4 regions of the Leisingera sp. McT4-56 genome follow, and region 1 is predicted to be linked to each of the others. Evidence: riboswitches for the same ligand, from Rfam matches in the RefSeq annotation. Region 1 holds a riboswitch; each other region holds the start of a gene.
What was found. Region 1 has a riboswitch for cobalamin ahead of LHL23_RS12345 (DUF1636 family protein). Riboswitches for the same ligand answer to the same signal wherever they lie in the genome.
Positions count from the first base shown of each region.

Region 1 (4,923 bases):
CCCCAAGGCTGATCATACTGGGCGCGCAGGCGCTCGCCCACGGCCTGAACCAGCATCCGCATCGGTTTCCCCTCCACCGCGACATAGCCTTTGACGCGCAGGATGTTGCGCTCGCGGGCGAGTTTCACGATGGCATTCTGCAGCGCTTCCGGGTCAGAGACTTCGCCCATTTCGACAACGATGCTTTCAAAATCGTCATGCTCGTGGTCGTGGTGGCCGTCATGGTGGCTGGGACGGGCTTCCAGATCATCCTCGGCAGCGGCGTTCAGGCCCAGGATGATGCGCGGGTCGATGACGCCTTCGCTCATCGGCAGGATCGGCAGCTTGCGCGGCGCCTCGGCCTCGATCACCGCGCGGGCTTTCTCGACACCTGCATCGCCGGCCAGGTCGGCCTTGGACAGCAGAACGATGTCGGCGCAGGAGATCTGATCCTCGAACACTTCGCTGAGCGGGGTTTCGTGGTCGATGCTGTCATCGGCCTCGCGCTGGGCCTGCACGGCGTCCAGGTCGGGGGCGAACTGGCCCTTGGCGACCGCCTCGGCATCGGCCAGCGCAATCACGCCGTCGACGGTGATGCGGGAGCGGATCGCCGGCCAGTCGAAGGCCTTCAGGAGCGGCTTGGGCAGCGCCAGGCCGGAGGTTTCGATCACGATGTGATCCGGCTTTTCCGGCAGCTCCATCAGCTGTTCGATGGTGGGGATGAAGTCATCGGCAACGGTGCAGCAGATGCAGCCATTGGCCAGCTCCATGATGTTCTCCGCCGGGCAATTCTCGTCCGCGCAGGACTTCAGGATGTCGCCGTCGACGCCGGCGGTGCCGAATTCATTGACCACTACCGCCAGCCGTTTGCCCTGCGGGTTCTGCATCAGGTGGCGGATCAGCGTGGTTTTGCCCGCACCGAGGAAGCCGGTGATGACGGTGACGGGGATCTTGTTGAGGTCGCTCATGTTTACTCCTCGGAAAAGAACTTGGCCGGCGGGATGCGGGCAACGGATTGCTTGCGGAAGGTCTGCGGGCGCTCGCGCCAGGGCACGACGCCGTCAGCGGTGGCGGCATAGGCGGCAGCGCCTTCCAGGATCTCGGGGACATGCTGGTCCGGGTCGAGGTCGCCGTAGACATAGGTCCAGCGCTCCTCGCCGCCGACCAAGGCAACAGCACAGCCTCGTTTGCAGGAGGACAGGCATTCCACGCCCCGCAGGCGGACGCCTTCGGGCATCCCTGCCTCTGCCAGCGCGGCGTGCAGGATGGTGCCGGGGCGGGCACCTTCCGGGTCAGCGCCCTCGCGGCGGCAGGTGAGGCATACGGTCAGCGTGACCGGTCCTGGGGGGCTGGCAGCTTTGTCTGCCAAATCGTCAGCCATCGGCGCGTCTCCTGTCGCGGCAGGCTTGCGGGATGGCCAGACAGGGGCCAATCGTGCAAGCCCCTTACCCGGTCGCAGAACACCCCGTCTGCCCGTTGATCTCTCTCTCGCTGGCAGGTCTCCCGGCTTGCGGATGCCAAGGCCTGGGCCTTGCCGGCCATCCTGCCTTCCCGGGTACTCTCCCAGTGGCATGGCGGCCTCATCCGGTCACGGTCGCGGGGGCGGCTGTGCTTGAGCTTTTTGAAAGCCTTCACATTCCCTCTTCGCCTGTTTTCACAGGAACCAGCGGAACCCCCTTGCGCTATGGCGGGCTTCTTTGTCAAGACATGGGGTCAAACAGCTGGAGAGCCCCCATGAGCGAAAAGTCCGAAACCGGCATTTCAGAAGAAGAAGCCGCCCGCCACGCCTCCAAGATGGCCAAGAAGAAGGCGGCCCGCGACCGGATGATGAAGACCAAGGAAGGCGAGAAGGGCCTGATCATCGTCCACACCGGTCCGGGCAAGGGCAAATCCTCCTCGGGGTTCGGCATGATCATGCGCTGCATCGCCCACAAGATGCCCTGCGCGGTGGTGCAGTTCATCAAGGGCGCCTGGCAGACCGGCGAGCGCACCCTGATCGAGGAGAACTTCAGCGATCTCTGCCAGTTCTATGCGATGGGCGAGGGCTTCACCTGGGAGACCCAGGACAAGGCGCGCGACATCGCTGCCGCGCAGAAGGGCTGGGAGAAGGCCAAGGAGATGATCCTGGACGAGAAGAACACCATGGTGCTGCTCGACGAGATCAACATCGCGCTGCGTTATGAGTATCTGGATCTGGAGGAGGTGCTGGAGTTCCTGGTCGAGCAGAAGCCGCCGATGACCCATGTGGTGCTGACGGGCAGGAACGCCAAGGAAGAGCTGATCGAGATCGCCGATCTGGTGACCGAGATGGGGCAGATCAAACACCCGTTCCGCGCCGGCGTGAAAGCTCAGAAGGGCGTCGAGTTTTAACGCTCAGGGCTGCGTCCGAGCCTGGGTGGGCGCAAAGCGCCCTCCCGTTTTGCTGAAATCAATCCTCCGGTTTGACGGGGAGGGGTGGGCGCGGCCTGGCCTATCAGCCAGGCAAGGCGGTCAAGCCGCGAGCTGAGCCGCTTTTCCCTGTATGTAGTCATCCACTGCGGCGCGCTGGGCTTCATCCAGACGCAAGCCCAGCTTGGTACGCCGCCACAGGTAGTCCTCACCGGTGCGCGCCCATTCGCGGGCAATGGCCCAATCGAGCTCCTGCGCGGTGATGGTGGCGCCGAAGTCCTGGCCGAGGTCTTCTGCGGATTTGGCCTCGCCCAGCACCTCCCAGGCCTCGGTGCCGTAGGCGCGGATCAATCGGCGAGTCCCGTAGGGCGATAGGAACGGATAGTCCGCTGCGAGTTTGTTTTGCAGTTTTTTCACATCCGCCACCGCAAAGTCGCCGCCGGGCAGGGCAACACCTGCGGTCCAGTCCGTGGGCAGCTGCGGGAAGACCTCGCCGATCTTTGCCAGCGCCGCCTCTGCCAGCTTGCGGTAGGTGGTGATCTTGCCGCCGAAGACATTCAAGAGCGGCGCCTGCGCCTGATCCAGCGTCAGCACGTATTCGCGGGTGGCCGCGGTGGCAGAACTGGCGCCGTCGTCATACAGCGGGCGCACCCCGGAGTAGGTCCAGACGATATCCTCGCGCTTGAGCGGCTGATTGAAGTAGCCGGACGCGAAATCAATCAGATAGTCCTGCTCAGCTGCGGTGCATTCGGGCGCGGTTTCCGGATCCGGGTGGTCGGCGTCGGTGGTGCCGATCAGGGTGAAATCCTCCTCGTAGGGAATGGCAAAGATGATCCGCCCGTCCGTTCCCTGGAAGAAATAGCAGCGGCCGTGATCAAACAGTTTCGGCACTACAATATGGCTGCCGCGCACCAGGCGGACGTTTTCGCGGCTGTTCTGGCCCAGCTTCTGGTGCAGCACATCGGCAACCCACGGCCCGCCCGCGTTGACCAGCATTTTCGCGCGGCGCTGATGGGTGTCGCCGGTGGCCTGGTCCTGCAGGGTGATCACCCAGTAGTCCGCGTCGCGCTCGGCGGACAGCACCTTGGTCCGGGTCAGGATCTCAGCGCCGCGGGTCTCGGCGTCGCGGGCATTCAGCACCACCAGGCGGGCGTCCTCGATCCAGCAGTCGGAATACTCGAACGCGGTCTTGAACTTGTCCTTCAGGGGGCGGCCTGCCGGGTCGGCGGCCAGGTCCAGTTTCGCAGTGCCGGGCAGGATGCCGCGTTTGCCAAGCGAGTCGTACAGGAAAAGTCCCAGCCGGATCAGCCAGGCCGGGCGGCGGCCCTTCATCCAGGGCATGAAGGCAGTGAGCAGTTTCGATGTCGGCGTCTCGCTGTCGAACCGCATTTCCTTGTGGAACGGCAGCACAAAACGCATCGGCCAGGAAATATGCGGCATCGCCTTCAAGAGCACCTCGCGCTCGATCAGCGCTTCGCGCACCAGGCGGAACTCGAAATATTCGAGATACCGCAGGCCGCCGTGGAACAGTTTGGTCGAGGCCGAGGAGGTGGCAGAAGCGAGGTCGTTCATCTCTGCCAGCGTCACCGACAAGCCGCGGCCGGCCGCATCGCGGGCGATGCCGCAGCCGTTGATGCCGCCGCCGATGATGAAAAGGTCTGTTACAGGCGCGTCAGTCATTTTCGCTGCTTTCGTTTTGTCCTGCGGTCAGGATACGGGTGCCGGCGGCCTGCGCGGCCTCGGCAAATTCTGCGGGGACCGGGCGGTCAGTGATCACCACGTCCAGGTCTGCCACGTCGCAAATGCGAACCGGGGCGGAGCGGTCGAACTTGCTGCCGTCGCAGACCAGAACTTTCTGCCGGGCGTTCTTGAGGATGGCGCGGGCGACCGAAACCTCGCGGGCGTCGTGGTCCATCACCGCGCCGTCGGTGTCCAGCGCGGAGGCGCCAATGACGGCAAAATCCACCTTGTAGCGGGAGAAGAAGTCAACCGCGTCCTCGCCCACAATGGCGCCGTCGCTTTGCCGCACGGTGCCGCCGGCCAGGATCAGTTCCTTGGCCTGCCCGCCCATCATCATGTTGATAATGTTAATGTTGTTGGACATCACCGTCAGGCCGCTGTGGCCGGACAGCGCCCTGGCGACCTGTTCGGTGGAGGTGCCGATGTTAAGCGAAAGCGAGCAGTTGTCGGGGATCAGCTCTGCCGCCAGGGCGGCCATCGCCAGCTTGTTGCCGGCGTTCAGCTTGCGCCGGTCGTCGTAGCCCTGGCTGGCGGCGGAGCTCACGCGGACGGCACCGCCATGCACGCGGGACAGCGCGCCGCGGGCCGACAGGTCGCGCAGGTCCGCGCGCACGGTCTGCAGGGACACGCCGAAGCGGCGGGAGAGATCCTCGACCTCGACCCGGTCCTGCCGGTTCAAGAGGGAGATGATTTCGTTCTGACGGCCGGTGGCATCCATTTGCTTTCCTTTCGCTGCGATTCTTTAGCGTATTGCGCATGGAGAGTCACTATTCGTTTTCGCATTGGTTTCGTTTGATTTGAAAACGAAAAAGGCGC
Region 1 is NZ_JAJALF010000009.1:120,055-124,977, forward strand. Features, by position in the region: gene cobW (cobalamin biosynthesis protein CobW) at 1-947, opposite strand, end outside; gene LHL23_RS12345 (DUF1636 family protein) at 950-1,360, opposite strand; cobalamin riboswitch at 1,456-1,662, opposite strand; gene cobO (cob(I)yrinic acid a,c-diamide adenosyltransferase) at 1,714-2,349, shown strand; gene glpD (glycerol-3-phosphate dehydrogenase) at 2,470-4,047, opposite strand; gene LHL23_RS12360 (DeoR/GlpR family DNA-binding transcription regulator) at 4,040-4,825, opposite strand.

Region 2 (4,923 bases), on a different contig from region 1:
GCGCTTGCGCGATCAAGGTCGCCACCCGCGAAAGCCCGATAGCCGGGTCAGGCCGGTTGGCATAATAGTCATGGCTCAACAGATTGCAGTGCAGGTCCGTGGTGGCCAGCACGTGCACTGCCCCGGCGGTCCGGGGGTCCGAGGCCCCTGCCCCGCCGGTCATGTCCGAATTCCAGCTGACACCGCCTGCCCGCCACTCCTTGCGGCGCCATTCAGCGCCATTCTTTGTTGCGGCCATTTGAATCAGCGTTTTAACGATTTGCAAAGAATCCTTTTCGCTGCCTGTTAACTTTTTCACAGAGGCGCGGCCGCGCCGGCCTTGTTCCGCCCTGTTCTGCTGTAAAATGCGCGCGCCTCAACCGCGCAGGTGTGGCCGCGCGGTGACAGGCAAGCGCGGATCGCGGCCGATTGCTGGCAACGGCTGCGGCACACTGTCATGCATTGCCGCATTCCAAGCGTTGAGCCCGGCGGCCCGGCCGCCAGTCATTAGGAGAGCCGCCATGAAACGCGCAGAACAGGTGACATTCGGCAGCGGCGGGCTGGAGCGGGCCGCGCATCTGCGCAGCGACGCAGCCGCGCTGGACGCCGCCTGGGCCAGCGCGGACACCCGGGTGCTGCTGCTGTGGCGCGGCAAGCCGCTGACCCGGCGCGAAACGGAGGCGGAACTGCCCTGCGGCCTGGCCTGGACCGATCCGACGCATCCGCTGGCCGCCGCCCGCAGGGATGAGGCGCTGTTTCTGGGCCTCGGCAGCGGCGGCGCGCCCTGCTTTGCCTGCGATATCAGCAGCTGGCAGCCCGACAGCCTGGACCAGGACGCCCTAAACAGCTTTGCCGACGCCAGCGAGCAGCAGCATCCGGATCTGCCGCAAGGCCGTGTCTTTGCCGAGCTGCGCCGGGTGATGACCCGTCTCACCCCGCTCGAGGCAGAGCTGGCCGCCACCGCCAAGGCGATGCTGGCCTGGCACCGCAGCCACCGCTTCTGCGCCTGCTGCGGCGCGCCCAGCGATATGGCGCAGGCAGGCTGGCAGCGGGTTTGCCCGTCCTGCAAGGCGCCGCATTTCCCGCGCACCGACCCGGTGGTGATCATGCTGATCACCCACGGCGACGCGGTGCTGATGGGCCGCTCGCCCGGCTGGCCCGAGGGCATGTATTCGCTGCTTGCAGGTTTCGTGGAGCCCGGCGAGACGCTGGAGGCGGCGGTGCGCCGCGAGGTGCTGGAGGAAACCGGCGTTCAGGTCGGCGCGGTAAGCTACTTGTCAAGCCAGCCCTGGGCCTTTCCGATGTCACTGATGTTCGGCTGCGCCGGCGAGGCGCTGAGCCGCGAGATCACCATCGACCCGGCAGAGATCGAGGATGCGCTGTGGGTCAGCCGCCAGGAAATGATGACGGTCTTTGCGGGTGAGCACCCGGTTCTGAAACCGGCGCGCAAAGGGGCGATTGCGCAGTTTTTGCTGAAGAACTGGCTTGCAGACACACTAGACTAACGCGCATATGATCTGGAAACGGCGCAGCAGCCCGGCAACGCACCGGCAAGGCAACTGAGGCAGGCGAAGATGGAATTTAAGAGCAGCGAAGATATCGAGGCCCCGATTGCCGAGGTGTTCCAGGCAATCTCCGATTTCGACTCGCTGGAACGCTCTGCCCTGCGGCGCGGCATAGACCTGCAGCGCACCGGCGACACCGCTTATCCGGCGGGCGGGCTGGCCTGGGATCTGTCCTTCAGCTTCCGCGGCAAGCAGCGCGATATCGCGCTGACGCTGGCGTCTTATTCGCCGGACACCGGGATGGCCCTGGCGGGCAGCGGCAGCGGCCTGGACGGGCAGATGGGGATCGACCTGCTGGCGCTGTCACCGCAGCGGACCCGGATGTCGGTGCAGCTGAAACTGGCCCCCACCAGCCTGACCGGGCGGCTGATGGTGCAATCGCTGAAACTGGCGCGCAGCAATCTGAACCGCCGGTTCAAGCTGCGTCTGGCGGATTTCGCCCGTATCACTGAAGAACGGCTGAGCCGCACCGCCTGAGCGCACAGGCTGAGCGCACTGCGCTACGCCTGCGGCACCAGCTTCGGCCACAGGGCGGCATTGGCAAGGGCAAAGGCGCCCAGATGGCCGATCCTGCGCACCCCTGCCTCTTGCGGGTCCAGAACCACCCTGCGCTGCGGCACGCCGCCAAAGACATCGCCCAGCCGCCAGACCGCGGCAGGCGGCACCACATCATCATCCGCCATCGCAAACAGATCCACCGGGATACCGCTGCCCTGCCATTTCGGCTGCGGCAGGCTGCTGCCGGTTTCCGGCAGGTAGCTGCCCGGCGTGGTGCACCAGCGCCGCCATTGCCAGTAGACGCCAGCCGGCAAATCGGCCCCGAACCCCACCGCGCGCCCGGGCAGGTAGCCCAAGGCACGGACCAGCGGCGGCACATGGCCGAACCAGAAAGCCAGCGCCAGCGCGCGGTAGGGCCAGGGATGATCGTGGTGATGCACCAAGCCGCCCGCAACCACGATCATGCGGGCGACGTCCGTCAGGCCATCCTGCAGGGGCATCAGCATTGCCCCCAGCGAATGGCCGATCACCAGCAGCGGCACGCCCGCATAGCGCCGCTGCATTTCTGTCCGGGCGGCCGGCTGATCGGCCAGCGCCCAGTCGGCCATGGTGGCCTGTGACCGGCGCGGGTGCATGCGCGCCGAGGCTCCAAAGTCCCGGTAGTCATAGGTCAGGCAGGCCATCTGCCGCTCTGCCGCCAGCCAGCGCGCAAAATGCCGGTAATAGCCCTGCGGCACCCCGGTTGCGCCGTTCAGCACCACCGCTGCCCTGGCCGGTCCCGCCGGGTGATAGAGCCGCCCGGCCAGCACCGCATCGCCTGCGGCAAAGCGCAGCTCCTGCACCCGGATATCCGCAGTGTGTTCTACATGGCTGTCGAGCATGGCACCCTCCTAGACCGATTGGTCTACTCCACCTCTGGACCAATCGGTCTAATGCTGTCAACCTGCCGCCATGACTGACGTGACGACACCCCAGCCCGGCCCGGACAGCCCCGCCCCGACCCGCGAGCGGCTGCTGCGCGCGGCTGCCGGCCTGTTCCGCAACAAGGGTTACAGCGGCACCGGCCTGGCCGAACTGCTGGCCGCGGCAGAGGCGCCCAAGGGCTCGCTCTACCACCATTTCCCGAACGGCAAATCCGACCTCGCCCTGGCCGCGGCGGACTGGGCCTCCGAGCAGATGCTGGAGCTGATCGCCGCCTCCTTTGACCCTGCGCCCAGCTTCCGGGAAGGCGCCAAGACGGTCTGCTACAAGCTGGCCAAACTGTTCGACAAACAGGGAAAATGGAGCGGCTGCCCGGTCTCCGCCACCCTGTTCGAGGGGCCGGAGAACGAGGCCTTCCACCAGCACGCCGCCAAGCTGTTCGAGGGCTGGATCACCGAGACCGCTGCCCATGCCCGGCGTCTAGGCCTGGCCGAGCGCGAGGCCCGCGCAGCCGCAGAGAATTTCTATATCCTGCTGCAGGGCGGCTGGCAGCTGGCCCGGGTGCGGCGCGATTCGGATGTGATCCGGGGCTTGCACCTGCAGATGCACACCCCCGGGCCCGCAGCCTTGCAGGCGCAGAAAAACGATTGACGACTCGGGGGGCCAGCCGCTACCGCTTGTAGCGATGGTTCCCGCGCCACAGAATCTTGTGTCCGGGATGAAAAGGGAACACGGTGCGGCCCCGCCCAGCGCAAGGCCAACTCCGCGACTGCCCCCGCAACTGTAAGCGGCGAGCGACCCCGATAGAGCCACTGGCCCGAATAGGCCGGGAAGGATCGGGAAAGCGACGACCCGCAAGTCAGGAGACCTGCCATCGGAAGTGAAACTCGAACCCGGGCGGGGTGTCCGGACAGGGTCTGATGGCAGCGCGGGACTTCCGCTATCTCATCCGGTCTCTTGTCGCCATGACCCCCGTGCCACGCGCGGAGGGCGCTAACATGATGTGGACGGACCAGACGCATTTCTATGCGGCAACGGATTGCAAATACCTGGGGCGGCCCTGCCCCGCGGCAGAGCGGATGATCGCCAAGCTGGCCGAGGCGATGACCAAGGCCAAGCCGCTGACCCAGGAGGACTTCGAAATCACCGGCACCACCGCGCTGGACGGCTGCCCGCGCAACTGCCCGGCGCAGTTTGCCGCCAGCCACGACCGGATCCGGCTGTTCTGCGGCGTCGGCGAAGAGGCGCCGCGCGACGGGCTGGACCGCTTTGCCGATGCGATCCTCAGCCGCGACGGCATCGGCTTTGCCGCCTCGCGGCTGGACGTCCGCCCCTGCGCGCTGATGGAGGCGCTGCCAAAGACGGCAGAGGCGCGCCAGGCCGAGCAGATGCTGGCGCTGTAGGCAAGGCACCCCAAGGTTTGGCATCACGGCAACGGCAGCACCCCTTTTCGAAGGGGACGGATGCTGCCCGGCCTGTCAGCCGGGCAGAACGTTTAGAATGAAACCAGCCTAACAGGCCTTGCTGCCGTCGCAGGCCCAGTCCAGCTGTTCGTCGGTCTCCACCGCGCAGGGCCGCACCGAGCGCAGCCGCGCCAGCGCCTGCGCCGGGTCCTCGCCGCATTCGATCATCAGCCGCATCACCGCCATGCCGGACCGGCCGCAGCCGCCCCTGCAATGCACCAGCACCCGGCCGCCGCCCGCCAGCGCCTGCCGCGCCGATTTGCTGGCGGCAGCCCATTTTGCGTTCACACCGGGCGGCGGCACCTGGAAATCCGGCACCGGCAGATGGATCCAGCGGCTGGCCATGCTTTGGATATCGACGCCCAGCCGCGGCACTCCGGCGGCGACGTGCTCGGCCTCCGTGGTCATCGAGATCACCAGCCCCGGCCTCCATTGATAGATCTGGATCAGGTCGCTGCGGTAATCGCCCTCGCCGCCCGGCAGCCGGCACAGCGCCA
Region 2 is NZ_JAJALF010000011.1:24,008-28,930, forward strand. Features, by position in the region: gene LHL23_RS13460 (5'-nucleotidase C-terminal domain-containing protein) at 1-238, opposite strand, end outside; gene nudC (NAD(+) diphosphatase) at 501-1,484, shown strand; gene LHL23_RS13470 (SRPBCC family protein) at 1,554-2,021, shown strand; gene LHL23_RS13475 (alpha/beta hydrolase family protein) at 2,045-2,923, opposite strand; gene LHL23_RS13480 (TetR/AcrR family transcriptional regulator) at 2,994-3,614, shown strand; cobalamin riboswitch at 3,633-3,853, shown strand; gene LHL23_RS13485 (hypothetical protein) at 3,962-4,366, shown strand; gene LHL23_RS13490 (protein-tyrosine phosphatase family protein) at 4,475-4,923, opposite strand, start outside.
Region 2: linked by a shared signal. The riboswitch ahead of LHL23_RS13485 (hypothetical protein) and the one ahead of LHL23_RS12345 (DUF1636 family protein) in region 1 are both predicted to bind cobalamin.

Region 3 (4,923 bases), on a different contig from region 1:
CGCAGCCTGTATCAGTTCCTGTCCCAGCGCGGCCGCATCGGGCGCCGCTTTGCGCCGCGGTTCTGGGAAACCGAAAGCACCCTGGGCCGCGAGCGCGAGCTGCTAATCGTGATCTGCAAGAAATGGCATGTCGCCAAGCGGTTGCTGGAGAAGGTCCGCCACGCAACCAATATCCCGGCCATCGAATACCTGTTCAACGAGGAAGACACCCCGCTGCCCGATCTCGGCGGCATCCAGGCTGCGCTGATGAAACGCACCCGCCACCGCCGCGCGCTGGTGCGGATGCTGTTTGAATACTACGGATCCGATCAGCTGATCATCTGCCTGGACCCTGCCGACATCGACCTGATGAACGATTTCCACTCGGACCGGTCCACAACCCGCTTCCTGCTGATCGAATGCGACTTCAGCGAGGACTACCTGACCGGACACGCGCACCGGGTCGGGCTTGCGGGGGAGCGCACACCGCAGCTGGCGCTGGAACGGCTGCTGCCGTCCATCCGCAATGACATCCACCATGAGGCGGACCGCATCCGGGATGCCGGGTTCAGCCAGCTCTACCAGATGCGCGAAAGCAGCAGCCCGGAGGAAAACGCAAGCCAGCTCAGCGGGTTTCTGGGCCTGTCTGCGGAACAGGCCCGGCAGATTGCCGGAACCCGCTATCTGTTTGCGGACTGACCTGGGGCCTGCGCCCGGCCGGCACAGCCGGGTCTGAACCTATCAGTCTTCCAGCGCCTTGATCATGTCAACGCGGGTGCCGTGGCGGCCGCCTTCGAACTCTGTGCCCAGGAAGGCATCGACAATCTCCAGCGCCAGGCCTTCACCAACCACGCGGGCGCCAATCGACAGCATGTTGGCGTTGTTGTGGGCGCGGATCATCTTGGCCGAGAACGTGTCGGAGCAGACACCGCAGCGGATGCCCTTCACCTTGTTCGCCGCCATCATGATGCCCTGGCCGGTGCCGCACAGAACGATGCCCAGCGCGCACTCGCCAGAGGCCACCAGCTCCGCCACGGCGGCGCCATGCTTGGGGTAATGGGTGCTCTCAGGGGTCTGCGGGCCGATGTCCTGCACCTCCCAGCCCTGTGCTTCGATATGGGCGGCAACGGCCTTGCGCAGCTCGATGGCGGCGTGGTCGCTGGAAAGGGCAATGCGTTTGCTGGCAGTCATGGTTTCGGGGTCCTGTGTCGCAACGGGGATATGAGGGTTGGCCCCGTGTTGACCAAGGGACGGGCGCGGCGTCAATCACTTTGTTGCCGCAAGCCCGGACCGGCAGGAAAAGGAGGGCCCGCGACAGGCCCTCCCTTGGCTCAGATCGCGACCTCGACGCGGCCAATCGGGTTGGAGCAGCAGGCCAGGATGTACCCCGCCTCGATGTCCTCCTCCGAGATGCCGCCGTTGTGGACCATATGCACATCGCCTGCGGTCTTCTTGACCTTGCAGGTGCCGCAGATGCCGAAGGTGCAGCCCGACGGGATGTTGAGGCCCGAGGCCTTGGCCACCGCCAGCACCGTGTCGGTCTCGGTGCAGGTTGCGGTGACGCCCGACGCAGCAAAGGCGATCTCGGCGGCAGCGGTCTCTTCCGGCACCACATCGTCCAGCTCCGGCGCATCGGCCTCGGTCTCCACCGGCGCGCCAAAGCTTTCCTGGTTGTAGTTCTCCATGTCGAAGCCCAGGCCGTTCAGCATGTCGCGCACCGCCTGCATGAACGGCTCCGGCCCGCAGCAGTAGACCTCGCGCTCCAGGTAGTCGCCCGCGATGATCCCCAGCATGATCTGGTTCAGCTGTCCGCGGTAGCCGGTCCAGACCTGATAGGGATCATCCTCTTCCACCACGAAATGCAGCTTGATCCCCGGCACCCGCGCCGCCATGCCCTCCAGCTGGCGCCGCGCGATGATCTCGCTGGGCCGCTTGGCGCAGTTGATGAAGCAGACATCGGGCGACTGGCCGCGGTCGAACAGGTACTGGGTCATCGACAGGCTGGGCGTGATGCCGGAGCCAGCGGAGATGAACAGAAACTTGCCGTTCGGGCGTTTCGGCAGGGTGAACACGCCCGCGGGGCCGGAGGCCTTGAGGAACATTCCCGGGCGCAGGTTGTCCAGCATCCAGCGGGTGCCGATGCTGTCGGCCTGCGCCTTGACCGTCACCGAGATCGACAAGGGCCGCGACGGCGAGGAGCTGATGGTGTAGGTCCGCCAGACGGTGCCGCCCGGCACCGGCAGCTCCAGCGTCAGGAACTGGCCCGGCTGGTACTTGAACCACGCGCCCGAAGGCGCGCGGAAACTGAAGGTGGCGGTGTTCGGCGCTTCCGGCACGACCGAGACGCATTCCAGCATCTCGTCGTCCTTCCACGCCAGGGTCTCGTCCAGCGTCTCGAAATTGGCCTGCAGTCCCATGCGCTTACTCCGCCGCGATCAGGTGGCGGCCGGTCAGCGCGCGGGTCAGATGCTCGGCGTACCAGTTGGAGAACTGGATCACACCGCTTTCCTGTACTTCCGAATAGGGGCCGGGCTCATATGCGGGCGAGTTGATGCCGCGCTGGTTGTCCTCAACCACGATGCGGTCCTCGTCGTTGGTGGCAACCCAGACCTCGGTCAGCCGCTTCAGGTCGTAGTCCTGGCCTTCAACCGCATCCTTGTGCACCAGCCATTTGGTGGTGACTTCGGTCTCGGTCGGGCTGATCGGGGTCACCCGGAACACGATGGAATGATCCGGCAGGAAGTGGTTCCAGGTGGTCGGATAGTGGAACTTCAGCAGCGTGCCCGCATCGGCAAACGGCACCCGGCCCAGCTTCTTGGCGACAGCCGCCTTGCCGTCCATGGTATAGCTCTCGGCGCCCTCATTCAGCGGCATCCGCGCCACCCGGTACTGGCCGCGCGCATCGATCTGGAACTGCGACGGCACACCTGCCGCCTCGATCCGGTCGAAGTGCTTCTGCAGGTGCGGCGGGGTCTCGCCGCCCTCGACGCCGGTGACGGACGGATCTTCCGGGAAGGTCCGGCACAGCGACGGGTGGTTGCCGCCGCAGTGATAGCACTCGCGGTTGTTCTCCCAGACCAGCTTCCAGTTGCCGTTCTCGATGATCGAGCTTTCATAGGCGACCTTGGCGTTGCCCAGGTCGTGCGGCTCCAGATAGGGGCGCGCCACTGCGGCAAAAGCGTCGAAGTCCGGCGCCTCATCCGCCAGGCAGATGTAGATCAGCCCGGCCAGGTCGCGGCAATGCACCGGCTTCAGCCCGTGCTTGGAGGCATCGAAATCCGGCCCCATGTCGCGCGCCCACAACAGCGAGCCGTCCAGCTCATAGGTCCACTGGTGGTAGGGGCAGACCAGCTTGGGCGAATTGCCCTTCTTGGCCTTGCAAACAACAGAACCGCGGTGGCGGCAGGCATTGTGGAACGCACGCACCTCGCCATCGGTGCCGCGCACGATGATGACGTTGTAGGCGCCGACCTGATGGGTCACGAAATTGCCCGCCTTCGGGATCTCGCAGGCGGGAATGGCAAACAGCCACTCGCGGTAGAAAATCTGGCGCATGTCCAGATCCAGCACGCCCGGATCAGTATAAAACGCCTGCTCCAGGGAATAGTTTTTCTGACGGGCCACCAGTTTGGCCAGAATTTCGCTGTCGTGAAGCATCTGCTTCTCTCCTTTGCCGCATCCCCGCGGCAGGTTGGCTTGGCTGCGGGCATGGATGGAGAGATCGCAGGCCACGCGCCTGCAACCGCCCCGCCGCCGCCCGCGGTTGACGTTTTCGGGGCAAGGCTGGTTTCCGGACTGTCCCGGGGCCATTCGGCGGCGGGGCCTGGCACCTTCCCGAAACCATTGGCCTCAGTGGTTTTTGCCATGCCTTGCCCGGGGTCACCGTTGCGGGGGCAGTGCCGGAATTTCACCAGCTTCCCAATTCTCCGCCCCAAGGGGCGGCACCTTGCTGAGGCGCAAACTGCCCTAATCCCGGCCCCCAAGCGGAGACAAATCCGACCCGCAAAAACCGGAAAAAGACATGCATGTTTGCCGCCCGCGGCGGGACAGGGATGTCCAGAATCTCAAACCGGCATCCGCCGGTCCGTTTGCGGCAAGCGCTTATCTTTCATGCGGTTACCAGCTGCTAGGCACACCGAATCGATTCGCACGCAGCGAGTCTTGCGCCGGCCTCTTGGAACGCGAATTGCATTAATTTATATGGCATATAGTTTAATGGTCCCCAGGAGAATCCGATGACCACAGGCCACGTCTTCATCGCCACCAGCCTCGACGGCTTCGTGGCCCGCCAGGACCATTCACTGGATTGGCTGCACAAACAGCCCGTTGCCGAAGATGACGATGGCGGCTTTGCGGCCTTCATGGACAGCGTCGACGGGCTGGTCATGGGAACAGGATCATTCCGCACTCTGCTGGGGTTCGGCCATTGGCCCTACACCAAGCCGGTTGTGGTCCTCAGCAGCAGCCTGACCGAACAGGACATTCCCGAGGAACTGAAGGACAAGGTACGCCTCAGCACCGCCGCACCCGCAGACCTTATGCAGAAACTGCAACAGGAGGGCTGGACCCGCGCCTATATCGATGGCGGGCGGATGGTGCAGTCCTTCCTGCGCCAGGGGCTGATCGCCGATCTGACCATCACAACGGTTCCGATCCTGATCGGCAGCGGCATCCCCCTGTTCGGCAGTCTGGACCAGGACATCGACCTCCAGGTGGCAAGCTCCCGTATTCTGCCCACCGGCATGGTCCAAACCACATTCCGGGTGGCCTGACCAATGCCCCCGCGCATGGGGCGCCCTCCCAAGGGCAGCCGCACCCTCAGCAAGAATGATGTGCTGGAAAAAGCCCTGCAGCTGCTCGACGAGGGCGGCAGCAAGGCCCTCACCTTCAAAGCACTGGCAGCAGCGCTCGGCGTCACCCCGATGGCCGTTGCCCATCACGCCG
Region 3 is NZ_JAJALF010000002.1:260,972-265,894, forward strand. Features, by position in the region: gene LHL23_RS04730 (DUF5928 domain-containing protein) at 1-678, shown strand, start outside; gene rpiB (ribose 5-phosphate isomerase B) at 721-1,170, opposite strand; gene LHL23_RS04740 (hybrid-cluster NAD(P)-dependent oxidoreductase) at 1,311-2,396, opposite strand; gene LHL23_RS04745 (aromatic ring-hydroxylating oxygenase subunit alpha) at 2,401-3,636, opposite strand; cobalamin riboswitch at 3,744-3,943, opposite strand; gene LHL23_RS04750 (dihydrofolate reductase family protein) at 4,215-4,751, shown strand; gene LHL23_RS04755 (TetR/AcrR family transcriptional regulator) at 4,767-4,923, shown strand, end outside.
Region 3: linked by a shared signal. The riboswitch ahead of LHL23_RS04745 (aromatic ring-hydroxylating oxygenase subunit alpha) and the one ahead of LHL23_RS12345 (DUF1636 family protein) in region 1 are both predicted to bind cobalamin.

Region 4 (4,923 bases), on a different contig from region 1:
GTGCGCAAGTTCGATGGCCAAGACGACTGGAGGATAGGGGTCAGCATGCTGAAAAGCATTGTGGCCTCGCAACAGGCCGTCTCGGCGGTCAATAGTGCCTGTCAGAATGCCGCCCGCCCAGTCGTGCCCGTCTGGCTGCATGAACTTCAGTCGCGGACTGAAACAGCACTGGATGACGAGTGGCGTGCGGTGCTGCGAGCGCGCGCAGAGGCCACGAATGACAGTTCCGCTGCTTAAATGAGTTCTCAAACAGGCTTGCTCGTATGACTTTGGTTGAACCCTGCGAAGGGTTGAGCAAAGAACAGACAATCGCTACTGTGCAGCAATACAGTAAATTGGGCTCGCTGCCGACATGCGGCATCGCGGCGGCAGGGTTGCAGCGGTTTTGCACCAGATCCAAGCGGACAGATGACGCCAGCTAGCCCAAAGCGGCCACATGCCTGGTGACCAGTCTGGCGGGCCAGCATATGCAGGTCGGGCGGATTCCGGATGTTCGCCGCAGGCGCGAGCCGAACATGGTGAAACGTTGGGAGCCGACCTCCAGGCAACGCCGCAATAGGATTCTGTTCTGCATCGCCGCAGGTCAATTGAGCCCAATTCTACCGAATGCTGCGCCTGATCTCAGCGGCAGCAACGCGAAGAAAGCTACGTTTCCAGCGTCGGGACCAGCCGACGCTGGGGATCAGCCTGACCGAGCCATTTCAGACGTTCCTCAGCATCGAAGAAGCCACAACGCGGCAGGACCAAAGCAGCCGTTCTGCGGTAGATGTACTGATTTAGGTTCACCGCCGGCAGTGAGGCTGGCATGCGTTCATCTACTTTAATCAAATACTGCGAGATACGTATGCACCTTTGCTTCCGAGTAAGGACTTTGAGCCTAACCGCGTCAGTCCTCCATTTCCCGAAGTAGTATTCAGTTTTAACAGTTTAACGAAATCAGTTTCTTGCGATGACGCCTTTTGGCGCCCTCTCTAAGCCGCCTCACTAGACTTTGGCGCTTGACAGAATAAGTTCAGTTTGCCTAAGTCCCGGCCATTCTGGTCCGGCTGGGAGACCACCCGGTTAAAAGGGAACACGGTGAGGTGTAGCCAACAGGCGCCGAATCCGTGACTGCCCCCGCAACTGTGAGCGGAGAGCAATGCTGCGATATGCCACTGCCCCAAGGGGCGGGAAGGCGCGGCAAAGCCTCGACCCGCAAGTCAGGAGACCTGCCAGGATGATCACCCTGTCCGGGTGCGGGGCGCGCCAAGGACAACGGACTTCCGTAGTGGTGGCAGTTTTCACCGTCTGCGGGGGCAAAGCCTTCCAAAGACCAAAATTTGAACATGCTGCCCGGCATGGGCAGCCGCTTGGCCTGTGCTTGCTGCGCGGGCCGGGAGGAATGGAATATGCGCAAGGCAAGCTTGTCCCTGGCCGCCGCCCTGGCCGCCGCCCCTGTAAACGCAACCGCTCAGGATGAAGAAGTCACCGATCTGGGGGAGATCATCGTCTCCGGCGGCTTCACGCCGGTCGAGGCCCAGAAGTACGGCCGCTCCGTCTCGGTCCTGACCAGCGAGGAGATCGATGATCGCGGCATCACCACCGTCCAGGACGCGCTGCGTTCGGTACCCGGCCTGATGGTGAGCGGCTCCGGCGACAGCTTTACTCAGGTCCGCATCCGCGGCGCAGAAGCCAATCACACGCTGATCCTGATCGACGGCGTCGAAGCCTCGGGCGGTGACAGCGAGTACATTCTGTCCGGCCTGGACACTGCCAATATCGAGCGGATCGAAGTCCTGCGCGGCCCGCAATCGGTGTTCTACGGCTCCAACGCCTCGGCCGGTGTGATCAACATCATCACCAAGTCCGGCGGCATCGGCACGGAATACGGCGGCAGCGCGGAAGCGGGGTCCGACGGCTACCGGGCCTCGGCCCGGGTTTCGTCGCGGACCGAGCGCGGCGGTATCGCCTTCAGCTTCGCCCATGACAATGACGACGGCTATGACACCTCGGGCGATGGCGGTGAAGAAGACGGCATCCGCCGCAATACACTGCAATTGAAAGGCGACTACCTGGTCACCGACCGGCTGAAACTTGGCTTCAACTTCCGCACGTCGGATGAACGCTATGACAGCGACCGCACCTCCTTCACCGCAACGGATGCGGCCAGCTATGTCGTGGATGATCCGACGCAATTCAGTGACCGGGATGAGCAACTGGCTCAGGTCTATGCTGAACTGGACATATTGGGCGGCCGCCTGAAACACCGCCTGTCAATCGAACGTACTGACTTTGACCGGTCCCTCAATGGCGGTACCCCGACCGAGACCAAGACTGAAGCAGCAAAGTACCTGCTGAGCTTCGGCCTGGACGGGCAGCAGGCTGATCAAGCAGACCAACTTCTGAACGCAATGCTGGAATGGGAAGAGGACTCCAGCAGCTCCAACCCGGCTTTTGCGCGCGAAACCAATTCGATTGCCCTGGAATACCGCGGCAGCTTTGCCAACGGCCTGGACCTGCAGCTCGGGGTGCGCCACGACAACAACAGCGTATTCGAAGACGCCACCAGCTGGACCGCCAGTGCTTCTTACACTTTTGCAGGCAGCGGTGTGCGCCTGCACAGCTCGGCTGGAACCGGTGTTGTGAACCCCTCTTACTTTGAGCTGTTTGCCAACAGCACATTCGGCTCCACCACCTACCTCGGCAATCCGAACTTGCAGCCGGAGGAAAACCGCAGCTTCGATTTCGGGATTGAGGTGCCGTTCCTTCAAGGTCGCGGCCTGGTTGATGTGACCTATTTCGACGAGACGCTGACAGGCGAGATCGAGAGCTACATGGTGAACGCAACCACGTTCTCCTACCGCAACCAAGCCGGTGACAGTGATCGCAAGGGTGTTGAGCTGGCAGCAAGCCTGGAAGCCAGCGAATACCTCGATCTGCGTCTGTCCTACACCTATCTGGACGCCACCAACCCCGATGGCTCGGTCGAGATCCGCCGCCCGGAGCACGAGCTTCTGCTGAGTGCCACACTGGATACTTTCAATGGCCGCGGCTCTGTCATCGCGGACATCCGGCATGTGGCAGGCAATTGGGACAGCCAGTTCTTTGGCTCGTTTGCCACCGCTGAGCTGCCGGATTACACAACCGTTGATGTGGCTGCTCAGTATGAGCTGACGGATAACGTGGTGCTGACCGGGCGTGTCACCAACCTGTTCGACGAGGACTACGCGGACGTCTGGGGCTACGCCAAACGCGGCCGCGCCGCCTATATCGGCGTACGGGCCTCGTTCTGATCCATGCGCAAGCTGCCCGGCATAGTCCTTGCTCTTCTATGGGCCGCCACCGGTACTTTTGCCGGGCCATCGCGCGCGGTGTCGATGAACCTCTGCACTGACCAGCTGGCGATGCTGCTTGCGGCGCCCGGCCAGCTTGCCTCGGTCTCCTACATCGCGCGGGACACACGCGCCTCGGCCATGGCGGACGCGGCCATGGCCTATCCCGCCAACCACGGGCTGGCCGAAGATATCTATCTGCTGCAGCCCGACCTAGTGATTGCCGGCGCCTATTCGACACCTGCCACCACGGATATGCTGCGCCGTCTTGGCGTGCCGGTGGTGGTGTTCGAGCCCGCCAGCTCGCTGCAGGATGTGCGCGCACGTATCTTGCAGATGGGTCAGGTTCTGGGCCGCGAAGAAGCGGCCCGCGCACTGCTGGCAGACTTCAACAAGCGGCTGGCAAAGCTGGAGCAAGCAGGGCCGGAGGCGCCACGCGCCGCGCTTTATGCCGCCAACGGGTTCACTTCCGGCAGTATGACCCTCGCGGGCCGGATCCTGCGCGCGGCGGGGCTGCGCAATATCGCGGATGAACTGGGCTATGCGCACTCCGGTCATATGCCGCTGGAACTGCTGGCGTTGGCCGCGCCGGATCTGCTGATCGGCACGTCGCCCTATCCGCGCGCCTCGCGCAGCGAGGACAATCTGGCGCATCCGGTGGTGCGGCAGCTGGCCGCCCGCAGCGGCGCCGGGCAGATGCGCGATGCGGATTGGGTCTGCGGCACCCCGCATGTGCTGCGCGCGGTGGAAACCCTGGCCGCAGAGCGCCGTCTGTTCATGGAGAAGGAGAGCCGGGAATGACCCGTCTGATGCTGGTTCTGGCCGCAGCGGTGCTGGCGCTGTTCCTGCTGTCGCTCACGGTGGGGCCGGCTGATGTGGGCGCCGGCGAAAGCCTGGCCGCTCTGTTTGGCGAGGGTTACGGGCCGCTCACCCTGGTGATGCGGGAAATCCGGCTGCCGCGGGCGCTGCTGGCGGTGATCATCGGCGGTGGGCTGGGGCTGGCGGGTGCCGCGATGCAGGGCTACCTGCGCAACCCGCTGGCTGAGCCAGGGCTGATCGGTGTGTCCTCCTCGGCGGCGCTGGGGGCGGTGCTGGCGATCAACACCGGGCTGGCGGCCAGCCTCACCTTGGGCCTGCCGCTGGCGGCGCTGGCCGGTGCTCTGGCAGGTGTGTTTCTGGTGATGGCGCTGGCCGGGCCGCAGGGCGGCTCGCTGACGCTGATCCTGGCGGGCATTGCGATTTCGGCAATGGCGGCGGCGCTCACGTCGCTGGTGCTGAACTTGTCGCCCAACCCCTTTGCCGCCAATGAGATCGTGTTCTGGATGATGGGCTCGCTGGCGGACCGCTCGATGCTGCATGTCTGGCTGGTGCTGCCCTTTGCGCTATCGGGGGGCGCGATCCTGCTGACACTGGCGCGGGGTCTGGATGCGCTGACCCTTGGCGAGGATGCGGCGCAGACCATGGGGATGAACTTGAACCGGCTGCGGCTGCTGTTGGTTGTCGGGACTGCCGCCATTGTCGGCGGCGCCACTGCTGTGGCGGGTGCTATCGGCTTCATCGGCTTGGTGGTGCCGCATATCCTGCGCCCGCTGGTTGGCGGCCAGCCGTCGCG
Region 4 is NZ_JAJALF010000005.1:4,378-9,300, reverse strand. Features, by position in the region: gene LHL23_RS08230 (glycosyltransferase family 2 protein) at 1-237, shown strand, start outside; gene LHL23_RS08225 (hypothetical protein) at 607-780, shown strand; cobalamin riboswitch at 1,022-1,230, shown strand; gene LHL23_RS08220 (TonB-dependent receptor plug domain-containing protein) at 1,389-3,272, shown strand; gene LHL23_RS08215 (ABC transporter substrate-binding protein) at 3,357-4,112, shown strand; gene LHL23_RS08210 (FecCD family ABC transporter permease) at 4,109-4,923, shown strand, end outside.
Region 4: linked by a shared signal. The riboswitch ahead of LHL23_RS08220 (TonB-dependent receptor plug domain-containing protein) and the one ahead of LHL23_RS12345 (DUF1636 family protein) in region 1 are both predicted to bind cobalamin.